Regions from separate parts of the Streptomyces sp. NPDC059477 genome, predicted to be linked through region 1. Evidence: riboswitches for the same ligand, from Rfam matches in the RefSeq annotation. Region 1 holds a riboswitch; the other holds the start of a gene.
The links. A riboswitch is a leader RNA that binds a small molecule or an ion and turns the genes downstream of it on or off. The one in region 1 is predicted to bind cyclic di-AMP.
Positions count from the first base shown of each region.

Region 2: it holds a riboswitch for cyclic di-AMP, as region 1 does, so the genes downstream of both, ACFXAZ_RS00600 (transglycosylase SLT domain-containing protein) here and ACFXAZ_RS04255 (NlpC/P60 family protein) in region 1, are expected to answer to the same signal.

Region 1 is NZ_JBHYUG010000005.1:107,976-112,749, reverse strand. Features, by position in the region: gene pcrA (DNA helicase PcrA) at 1-1,554, opposite strand, end outside; cyclic di-AMP (ydaO/yuaA leader) riboswitch at 2,036-2,207, shown strand; gene ACFXAZ_RS04255 (NlpC/P60 family protein) at 2,214-3,425, shown strand; gene ACFXAZ_RS04250 (tellurite resistance/C4-dicarboxylate transporter family protein) at 3,539-4,528, shown strand; gene ACFXAZ_RS04245 (hypothetical protein) at 4,506-4,774, opposite strand, start outside.
Region 2 is NZ_JBHYUG010000001.1:119,635-124,408, forward strand. Features, by position in the region: gene ACFXAZ_RS00590 (ATP-grasp domain-containing protein) at 1-484, shown strand, start outside; gene ACFXAZ_RS00595 (HAD family hydrolase) at 769-1,602, shown strand; gene ACFXAZ_RS00600 (transglycosylase SLT domain-containing protein) at 1,738-2,211, opposite strand; cyclic di-AMP (ydaO/yuaA leader) riboswitch at 2,217-2,389, opposite strand; partial or broken gene ACFXAZ_RS00605 (peptidase S15) at 2,659-3,066, opposite strand; partial or broken gene ACFXAZ_RS00610 (CocE/NonD family hydrolase) at 3,391-4,774, opposite strand, start outside.

The sequences.
Region 1 (4,774 bases):
CGGGAAGCTGATCCTCTCGCGCTGGGAGAGGGCGTCGATCATCGCCTCCGCGCGGTCGCCGATACCCCGCTTGGGGACGTTGAGGATGCGGCGCAGCGGCACCGAGTCCTCGGGGTTGGCGAGCACCCGCAGATAGGCCAGGACGTCCCGGACCTCCTTGCGCTCGTAGAAGCGGACGCCGCCGACGACCTTGTAGGGCAGTCCGACGCGGATGAAGATCTCTTCGAAGACCCGGGACTGGGCGTTCGTACGGTAGAAGACCGCGACATCGCCGACCTTGGCCTGGCCCGCGTCCGTGAGGCGGTCGATCTCGTCGGCGACGAACTGTGCCTCGTCGTGCTCGGTGTCGGCGACATAGCCGGTGATGCGCGCGCCCGCGCCCGCGTTGGTCCACAGGTTCTTGGGGCGGCGGGACTCATTGCGCTCGATGACCGCGTTGGCGGCGGTGAGGATCGTCTGGGTGGAGCGGTAGTTCTGCTCCAGCAGGATCGTCGTCGCGTCGGGGTAGTCCTCCTCGAACCGGAGGATGTTGCGGATCGTCGCGCCGCGGAAGGCGTAGATCGACTGGTCCGCGTCGCCGACGACGCACAGTTCGGCGGGGGCCGGGTCCTGGTCGCCGGGCGGGATGTCCTCGTCGTACTCACCGGTGCCGACGAGTTCGCGCACGAGCGCGTACTGGGCGTGGTTGGTGTCCTGGTACTCGTCCACCAGGACGTGCCGGAAGCGGCGGCGGTAGTGCTCGGCGACGTCGGGGAACGCGCGCAGGAGGTTGACCGTCGTCATGATCAGGTCGTCGAAGTCGAGCGCGTTCGCCTCGCGCAGGCGTGACTGGTACATCGCGTACGCCTGGGCGAGGGTCTTCTCGAAGCCTTCGGTCGCCTGTGCGGCGAAGTCCTCCTCGTCGATCAGCTCGTTCTTCAGGTTGCTGATCTTGGCGCTGAAGGACTTGGGCGGGTAGCGCTTGGGGTCGAGGTCCAGGTCACGGCAGACCAGGGCCATCAGACGTTTGGAGTCGGCCGCGTCGTAGATCGAGAACGACGACGTGAAACCGAGCTTCTTGGACTCCCGCCGCAGGATGCGCACACAGGCGCTGTGGAAGGTCATGACCCACATCGCGTTCGCGCGCGGGCCGACGAGCTGCTCGACGCGCTCCCGCATCTCACCGGCGGCCTTGTTGGTGAAGGTGATCGCGAGGATCTGGCCGGGGTGGACGCCCCGCTCGGCGAGCAGGTAGGCGATGCGGTGCGTGAGCACACGTGTCTTGCCGGAACCGGCACCGGCCACGATGAGCAGCGGGGTGCCGGAGTGGACGACGGCCGCGCGCTGGTTGTCGTTGAGCCCCTCCAGGAGCGCGGCCGGGTCGATCGCGGGCCGCGGGGCGCCGTCGCGGTAGTACGCGTCCCGGCTCGGGGGCGCGTCGAACTTCCCGCCGAACAGGTCGTCCGGAATCTCCTCCGGTGCGTGTTCGTCGTCGGGCGGTGGCGGGGGCTCCTCCGGGTGGGCCTTGGGGCCCTGGAGGTCCGCCAGGAAGCTGTCGTCAAAGAGGCTGCTCATCGCTCTCCGAGTCTAGGCCGCCCCACTGACAACCCGTGGCCGCCCCGGCCGGATACCCCGCCGCCGGGCGGCTGGACCGTGAGATCGGCGACCCCGCCGCCCCTCACCCGGCAGGTCCGGGGGGTGACGTTCGGTAACGGACGGAAAGGGCGCGAGCGCACCGCGCGGATGCCGACAGGGCACGACACGCCGGTGAAACCGGCTGGGGAGGGGGTCCATAGGGCGCGGTCATCCACGTAGGGCGCAGCCATTGCCGTACACCCCGCACATCGCACGTACGCCCCCGCGCGGACCCCCGCTCCGGACAACTCGCCATAGATCCGTCCGCTTTGGCGACACAGCGCGACGCAGCGCGGCGGCGCTACAGAAAGGTCACGAAAATGTATCGGGCATATCACCCACCAACCTTCACAGGCGGCACATGAGTTGGCTACGGTTCCGGACAGGCCGAACGACCCCCACCGGCGAACGTCGCCGGGCCGTCCCGCCTCCGCCGAGTCCGGTGCGCCTTGCGGCGGCCGGAGCCGGGGACCCACCGCGATCCGGGGTGAATCGGTCCGAACTCCCCGCGGGGAGGCGACCGTAGGGCAACCCTTCCGAAGCACTCGCCCGAACCCGACAGCTAACCCGGTAGGCGGCCCATGGAAGGAGTCGCCTCCTTGGCGTCGCACCGCAAGTCCCGCCCCTCGGGGGCGCGCGTGGCAGGCATACGCACCCCCGCCCTCGCCACGGCCGCCCTCACCTCCGTCGCCCTGCTCTCGCAGACGGCCAATGCCGCTCCCACGGACGACAGGCCGAGCCTTGAGGAGGTCGAGAAGAAGGTCGACGACCTCTACCGCCAGGCCGAGTCGGCGACGGAGAAGTACAACGCGGCCAAAGAGAAGACCACCAAGCAGCGCGAGCGCGTCGACACCCTTCTGGACGACGTGGCGCAGCGCACCCAGAAACTGAACGACGCGCGCGAGGAGCTGGGTTCCTACGCCGCCGCCCAGTACCGCACGGGGGCCGCCGCCCTCGACACGGCGACCTTCCTGCTCGCCGACTCGCCGCAGGACTACTTCGACCAGGCCCAGCTCATGGGCCGGCTCACCGAGCGGCAGAAGACCGCGGTCGACGAGTACTTCACCCAGCAGTCCGAGACGATGGAGAAGCGCCAGGAGGCCGGGGAGAGCCTGGAGACGCTCACCGAGACCCAGGACGACCTCAAGACGGCCAAGGCGACCGTCCAGCAAAAACTCACGGACGCGCGCGAGCTGCTCTCCGAGCTGACCGCGCAGGAGAAGGCCCGCCTCGCGGAGATCGAACGGAAGAAGCAGGAGGAGGCCGACCGCAAGGCCGCGGAGCTGGCCCAGCAGCAGGCGGAGGAGCAGCGCCGCCAGGAGGAGGCGGCGGAGGCGGAGGCCCAGCGGCGGGCCGAGGAGTCGACCGGCTCGACCGGTTCCACGGGCTCCAGCGGTTCCACGGGCTCCGGCGCGGAGTCCCCCTCCACCGACCCGGCGGATCCCTCGTACGCCACCAAGGCGGACAAAGCCATCGCGTTCGCTCGCACACAGGTCGGAAAGCCGTACGTCTGGGGCGCCACCGGCCCCGACTCCTACGACTGCTCCGGTCTCACCCAGGCCGCCTGGAAGGCCGCAGGCGTCGATCTCCCGCGCGTCACCTATGACCAGGTGAACTCCGGCACCACCGTCTCCCTCTCCGCCGCCCAACCCGGTGACCTGGTCTTCTTCTACGACGACGTCACCCACGTCGGCCTCTACATCGGCAACGGCATGATGATCCACGCGCCGAAGCCGGGGGCGTACGTACGCGAGGAGTCGATCTACTACGACGGTGAGTCGTCGATCCACAGTGTGGTGCGGCCCGCCTGACGGGGCTCTGCACGCCGGGCGCGCGCCGGGCGCGGCCGGAGATCCCGCGATTTTCTGTCCGCCCGCGTGCGCGCCCCGCCCCCGCCCGGCGGCGCGCTCCTTACCATCGCCCCATGTCCACGTCCGGCACCTCATCCCTCAGCGCCTGGTGGGCGCGGCGTCCGCCGGTGGCCGGGGCCGCTGTGCTGGCGACCGGCATCGTGTCCGTCGGGCTGCGGTCGGCCGGCCACGAGGTGCTGTCCGCCATCGTGCTGGTGGTGGCCGGGGTCGCGTGGCTGGTCCTGGCGGCGGACTGCGTGACGCGGCTGCTGCGGGACCGCGCGAGCGGGCCGACGGAGGCGTGGACGCCCGACGCCCTCACCGCGGTCGCCGCGACCACGGTCGTCGGCACGGGCCTGTCCGCGCAGAACTGGCAGCCTCTCGCCGAGGCCCTGCTGGCGCCGGCCGCGCTGGTGTGGCCGGTGCTGATCGTGATCGTCGTGACCCACTGGCGGGAGCGGATGCCGGGCACGGTGTTCCTGGGATGTGTCGCCACCCAGGGGCTCGCGGTGCTCGGCGCGACCCTCGCGAAAGCGGAAGGGGTCGCCTGGCTCGGACACACCGCGATGGTGCTGTTCTGGCTCGGGCTCGTCCTGTACGCGCTCGCCCTGACCCGTTTCGACATGCGCCAGGTGTGGGAGGGGGCCGGGGATCACTGGATCGCGGTCGGCGCGCTCGCCCTCTCGGCGCTCGCCGGTTCGCGGCTGATCGCCGCCAATGGCCCGGACCTCTACCTCTGGAACTCCGACGACAACGGCGTCCTGCGCACGGTGACCGGCGCCGTACTCATCCTCGCGGTGGCCGCGTACGTCGTACTGCTCGTGGCGGAGGTGGCCCGGCCCGGTACCCGGCTGCGCGCCTACGACGTACGGCGCTGGGCCACCGTCTTCGCCATGGGCACGACCGCCGCCGCGATGCTCTCGGTCGGGATCGCGATGGACATCTCCTGGCTGGCGACCCCGGCCGAGGTGCTGCTGTGGGTCGCCGTGGCGGCCTGGCTCGCGGTCGCGGCGGGGGCGGCCGGGGGCGCGTGGCGGGCGGTCAGGTCCACAGGACGGCGATGAAGATGTTCGCCGTGGTCAGCAGCCCCACCAGCCCGAAGAGGCTCTTGTCCACCTTCTCGTCGTCCCGCTTGACGTAGACGAGGCCGAGGATCACCACCAGCAGCGCCAGCTTGATGCCGATCTTGATGTTGTTGACGGTCTGGTCGTCGGCCTGGTTGAGGCCGACCAGGATGACGCCGGTGACCAGCATGGTCAGCGCGCCGTGCAGCATGGCGGGGACGAACCGCGCGGTGCCCTGCCCCATCG
Region 2 (4,774 bases), on a different contig from region 1:
GACGGCGAACGCGTATGTCGTCCGGAATCCGGAACTCGCCGATCTCGCCGCGCGTTTCATCGAGCAGATCGGCTTCACCGGTGTCATCGATCTCGACCTGCGCTTCGACCGCCGCGACGGACAGTACAAACTCCTCGACTTCAACCCGCGTACGGGCGCCCAGTTCCGGCTCTTCGAGAGCGAGTCGGGGGTGGACGTCGTCCGCGCGCTCCACCTGGACCTGACCGGCCGCCCGGTCCCCGAGGGCGGGCAGCGCCCCGGCCATCGGTACATCGTGGAGAACATCGACCTGCCCGCTCTCCTCGCCTACCGCCGCAGCGGCTACACCACCCCGCACGCCCCCCGCCGCGCGACGACGACGGAACTGGCCTGGCTGGCGGGTGACGACCCCCTGCCGTTCGCCACGATGCTCGCCCGCTCCGTCCGCCCGGCGGTCAAGCACGTCCACCGACTCTGGCGCACCCACCGGCACGGCAACGGCTGAACACGGTGCGGACGTCGGCCGCGACACGTCCCCACGTCCCACTGCGCACCCCGCCCTCCTCCCGTACCCCCCGCACCACCCCCCGGCGGCAGCCCATGGCCGCCTCGGGCTACCCCACCTCTGAGTGAAAAGCGGACCCGTTTTCAGCACTCGGGAACAGGGCTCCGAGAGTGAAAGCCCGCATGGTACAGGGGAGTTGACGGGGACGGGCGGGACGTGAGGGAACCCGTCCGGCGTCCGGTTCCGGCCGGGTCGGGGCCGCGCGATGTCCGTATTCTCTGATCATGGCCGCACCCACTGCATATGCCGCACGCACCGCGCGCACCACGTACGCCCTCGTCGCCACCGACCTCGACGGAACACTTCTGCGCGGCGACGACACCTTCTCCGACCGCTCGCTGGCCGCGCTCGCGCGGATCACCGAGGCCGGTGCCCGGCATCTCGTGGTCACCGGCCGGCCGGCCCCGCGGGTGCGCCCGCTCCTGGAGCAACTGGGCAGCACGGGCCTGGCGGTGTGCGGCCAGGGCGCGCAGCTCTACGACGCCGGCGCGGACCGGCTGCTGTGGTCGGTCACCCTGGACCGGGAACTGGCGGAGACCGCCATCGGCAAGATCGAGGCCGAGGTCGGCGAGGTGTACGCGGCGGTCGACCAGGACGGTGTCGAGGGCCTCACGCTGATCGAGCCGGGCTATCTGATGCCGCATCCGACGCTGCCCGCGGTGCGGGTCCGGCGCCGCGACGAACTGTGGACCGAGCCGATCAGCAAGGTGCTGCTGCGCCATCCGGAGCTGTCCGACGACGAGTTGGCGTCGGTGGCCCGCGCGGTGGTCGGTTCGCTCGCGACGGTCACCATGTCGGGGCCGGGCACGGTCGAGCTCCAGCCGTGCGGGGTGACCAAGGCGACCGGCCTGGCGCTCGCGGCCCGGCGGCTGGGGGCGCGGGCCGAGGACACCATCGCGTTCGGGGACATGCCCAACGACATCCCGATGTTCGACTGGGCCGGGTACGGGGTGGCGATGGCCAACGCCCATCCCGAACTCAAGGCGGTCGCCGACGAGGTCACCACATCGAACGAGGACGACGGCATCGCCGTCGTCCTCGAACGACTTTTTCCCTGACGGGAATTCACCTCGGAGAAACGGTCGAGACGGCCCGGTGGAAGATCTGGTTGATTTCCCTTTGCGAGCCCCAACCCGCAAAGGGAACCGCCGGAAAGGCCGTACGGCCGGTGAGGCCGCTCAGGCGCGGAGCGCTCAGTAGGCGCCGAAGACGTTGTCGATCGACCCGTACCGGTCCGCCGCGTAGTTGCACGCGGCGACGATGTTGGCGATCGGGTCGTACGGGTCGTTCAGCGTGCCCGAGACGTGGTACGCGGCGAAGGTCGGGTCGATCACCTGGAGCAGGCCCTTGGACGGGGTGCCGGCGGCGGCGTTGGAGTCCCAGTTGTTGACGGCGGCCGGGTTGCCGGAGGACTCGCGCATCACATTGCGGTAGATGCCGTTGTAGCTGCCCGGGATGCCGTTCTGGGCCATGATGTCGAGCGACTGCCGGATCCAGCCGTCGAGGCTGTTCGGGTACGCGGAGGTGGCCGCCGAGATGACGGTCGGCGAGGCGGCGGAGGCGCTGGTGGCGCCGATGAGCGGGAGGGCGAGCACGGCGGCGCCGGTGCCGGCGACGGCGAGCTTGCGGGCGAGGCGGCGAACACGCGTGGAGCGGTGTACGGACATGGGGAACTGTTCCTCTCCTACGCCTGCGAGGTGAGCTGTCGGGTTCGGGCGGGGAGGTGCCCGGCCGGCCCTTGCGGGCACGGCTTCACCCCGAGCCGTTCCGGTGCGTCGTACGACGTCCGGCCCGGCGACTTACCTGGGTCCCCCGCTCCTGCCGTGGATCTAGTGGGTTGGTGCGGGCGGTGGCAGGACTAGGCGTCCGCCCGACTGGCCGGGAACGTATGCGAGAGCGGATGTCGGAAACAAGTGGCGGAATCACAAAATGCCGCTTCTGATCTTCGCACCCTTATCTGACCCACATGATCCTTTGCGACCGAAAAGGGTCAACTCGGTGAACGGGAAAGGTGGATCGGGGGATGGCCGGGGAAACGCCGCGCGTGGGCGGGAGTGAGTCAAGTCACGTCCGAGCGCAAGAGTGGTAAATCGGGCATTGAGCCCAAGTGCCTACTAACCAGCGGTCCGTGGAATCCGTCGCTCCCAGGTGCGGTGGAAGACCACCTCGTCGCCTTGGGTGCAAATCACCTCATTAGAGGTCAAAAACTCCGTATCCGTGCAGCCGATCTCCGACCGCGCCCGGACCGTCGTGTCCCAGGCCGACTCCGGCCGGTGCAGCCGGATCGTCCGGTCCGAGCGGGTGCGCGCGGACAACGCGTCGCCGTCGCGGATCGTGTACGACTCCAGCGCCTCCTCGGTGGCCTCCAGCCCGTCGGGATGCACCTGGGTGCCGCCGGGCCGGGGATCGACCTCCAGCCGCCACTCGCCCCGGGCGACGTCCCGCACCACCAGCCGCGCGGGCCGCGGCTCGTCCAGGGTGAGGGGGGAGACGACACCGAGCGGCTCGGCCTGCTCGGGCTCGGCCCAGGGCCGCCGACCCAGCCGGTCGGCTTGGTCCGCCTGGCTCTCCCAGGCCGCCTGGCTCTCTCGGGCCTCCTGGCCCGCTCGGCCTTCCCGGGCAGCCCGGCCTTCCCGGGCCTCCTGGCCTTCCCGGGCCTCCTGCTCCGCCTGACTCTCCTGGACCCTCCGGACCCCCCAGTCCCCCCAGTCCAAGCCGTCCTCACGGTCCCCCTGGCCCGAGCGGTCCTCCCTCTCCCCCCGGTCCGCCCCATCCCCCCGGTCCGCCCAGTCCGCCTGGTCCCCCCGCTCCCCCCGGGCCGCCCCGGCGTCGGGCTCTTCCCGCCGTACCGGCAGCTCCAGCGCGCTGCCCGCCGGGTCCAGGGTGAAACCTGCCTCGGAGCCGGGCTGCGGCCAGACCCAGGGCCAGTACGCGGAGGAGACCGCGAGCCGTACCCGGTGCCCCGGCGCGAAGACGTGGCCCGTGCCGCCCAGCTCGAAGGTCACCTCCTCGGTCGCGCCCGGCGGCCACGGCACCGACCGGTCCGGGCCCCTCCGCGCGGACAGGTTCAGCACGCCCCGGGTCACCAGGGCCGAGGCGCCGTCCGGGGCGACGTCGCACAGCCGGGCGATCACCTGCCCGCGCGGCACCTCGCAGCGCAGCCGCAGCCTGACCCGCGGGCGCCCCAGCACCGAGGTCCGCTCACCGACCGGGAACTCGAAGCAGACCGACCGCCCGTCCTCCGCGCGCTGGTCCGGCGGCAGATCGGCGTCGCCCCCGCGCGGCAGGAAGGCGCCCGCGTCGACCCCGGTGTGCATCGGGGACCGTACCGGCACGGGGGCGCCCTGGAGGGCGTACGTGACGTGGGTGACGTACGGGGAGGGCCAGGCGGGCTCGGCGGTCCAGCGGCCGGGCAGGGTGGCGTACGCGGGCGCCGGCGGATGGCTCTCGGTGAGGTACGCGCGCAGGAGGGGATCGGCGAGCACGCGCGTGTCCCGGCCCTTGAGCCAGTGGTCCCACCAGCGCAGGGTCTCCTGGAGGAAGCCGATCGCCGGACCGGGCGGGCGGCCCCGGTCGGGGTACTCGTGCGGCCAGGGGCCGAGCAGCCCGCGCACCCGGTCGGCCGGGAGGTGCTCGACCAGCCGGAGCACGGTGTCGTGGTACGGGTCCTACCAGCCGCCGACCGCGAGCACGGCCGCCTCGATCGCGCCGTACCTCTCCCGGACGTCACCGGCCCGCCAGTGACCGTCGCGGACCTGATGTTCCAGCCACGCGTGCAGGACCGGTTCGAGCGCCTCCAGACGGCACAGCCACAGCTCCCGCCAGGCGTCCCCGGTGTGACGCGGGTCCGGCGGGCGGGCGGCGAGGGCGAGGGTTCTGGCCGCCCAGGCGGGCATGTCCGCCGCCAGGACGGAACCTCCCGTGTACTGCCCGTCGTTGTCGTATCGATCGTCCGTGGCACACACACTGACGACCGCCTTGAGCGGTCCGGGCGCGAGGGCCGCGGTCCGCAGCGAGAGGGAGCCGCCCCAGGAGATGCCGAACATCCCGACCTTGCCGTCGCACCAGGGCCGCGTGGCGAGCCAGTCCACGACCTCGGCGGCGTCCGCCGCGTCCACCGAGACCATCGTGTCCGCCGTTTCCCCCGTGCCCGTCCCGGGGCCCCCGCCCGAGGGGACGCCCCCGCTGTTGCCGTGCCCGCGCGCGTCGACCCGGACGGAGGCGTAGCCG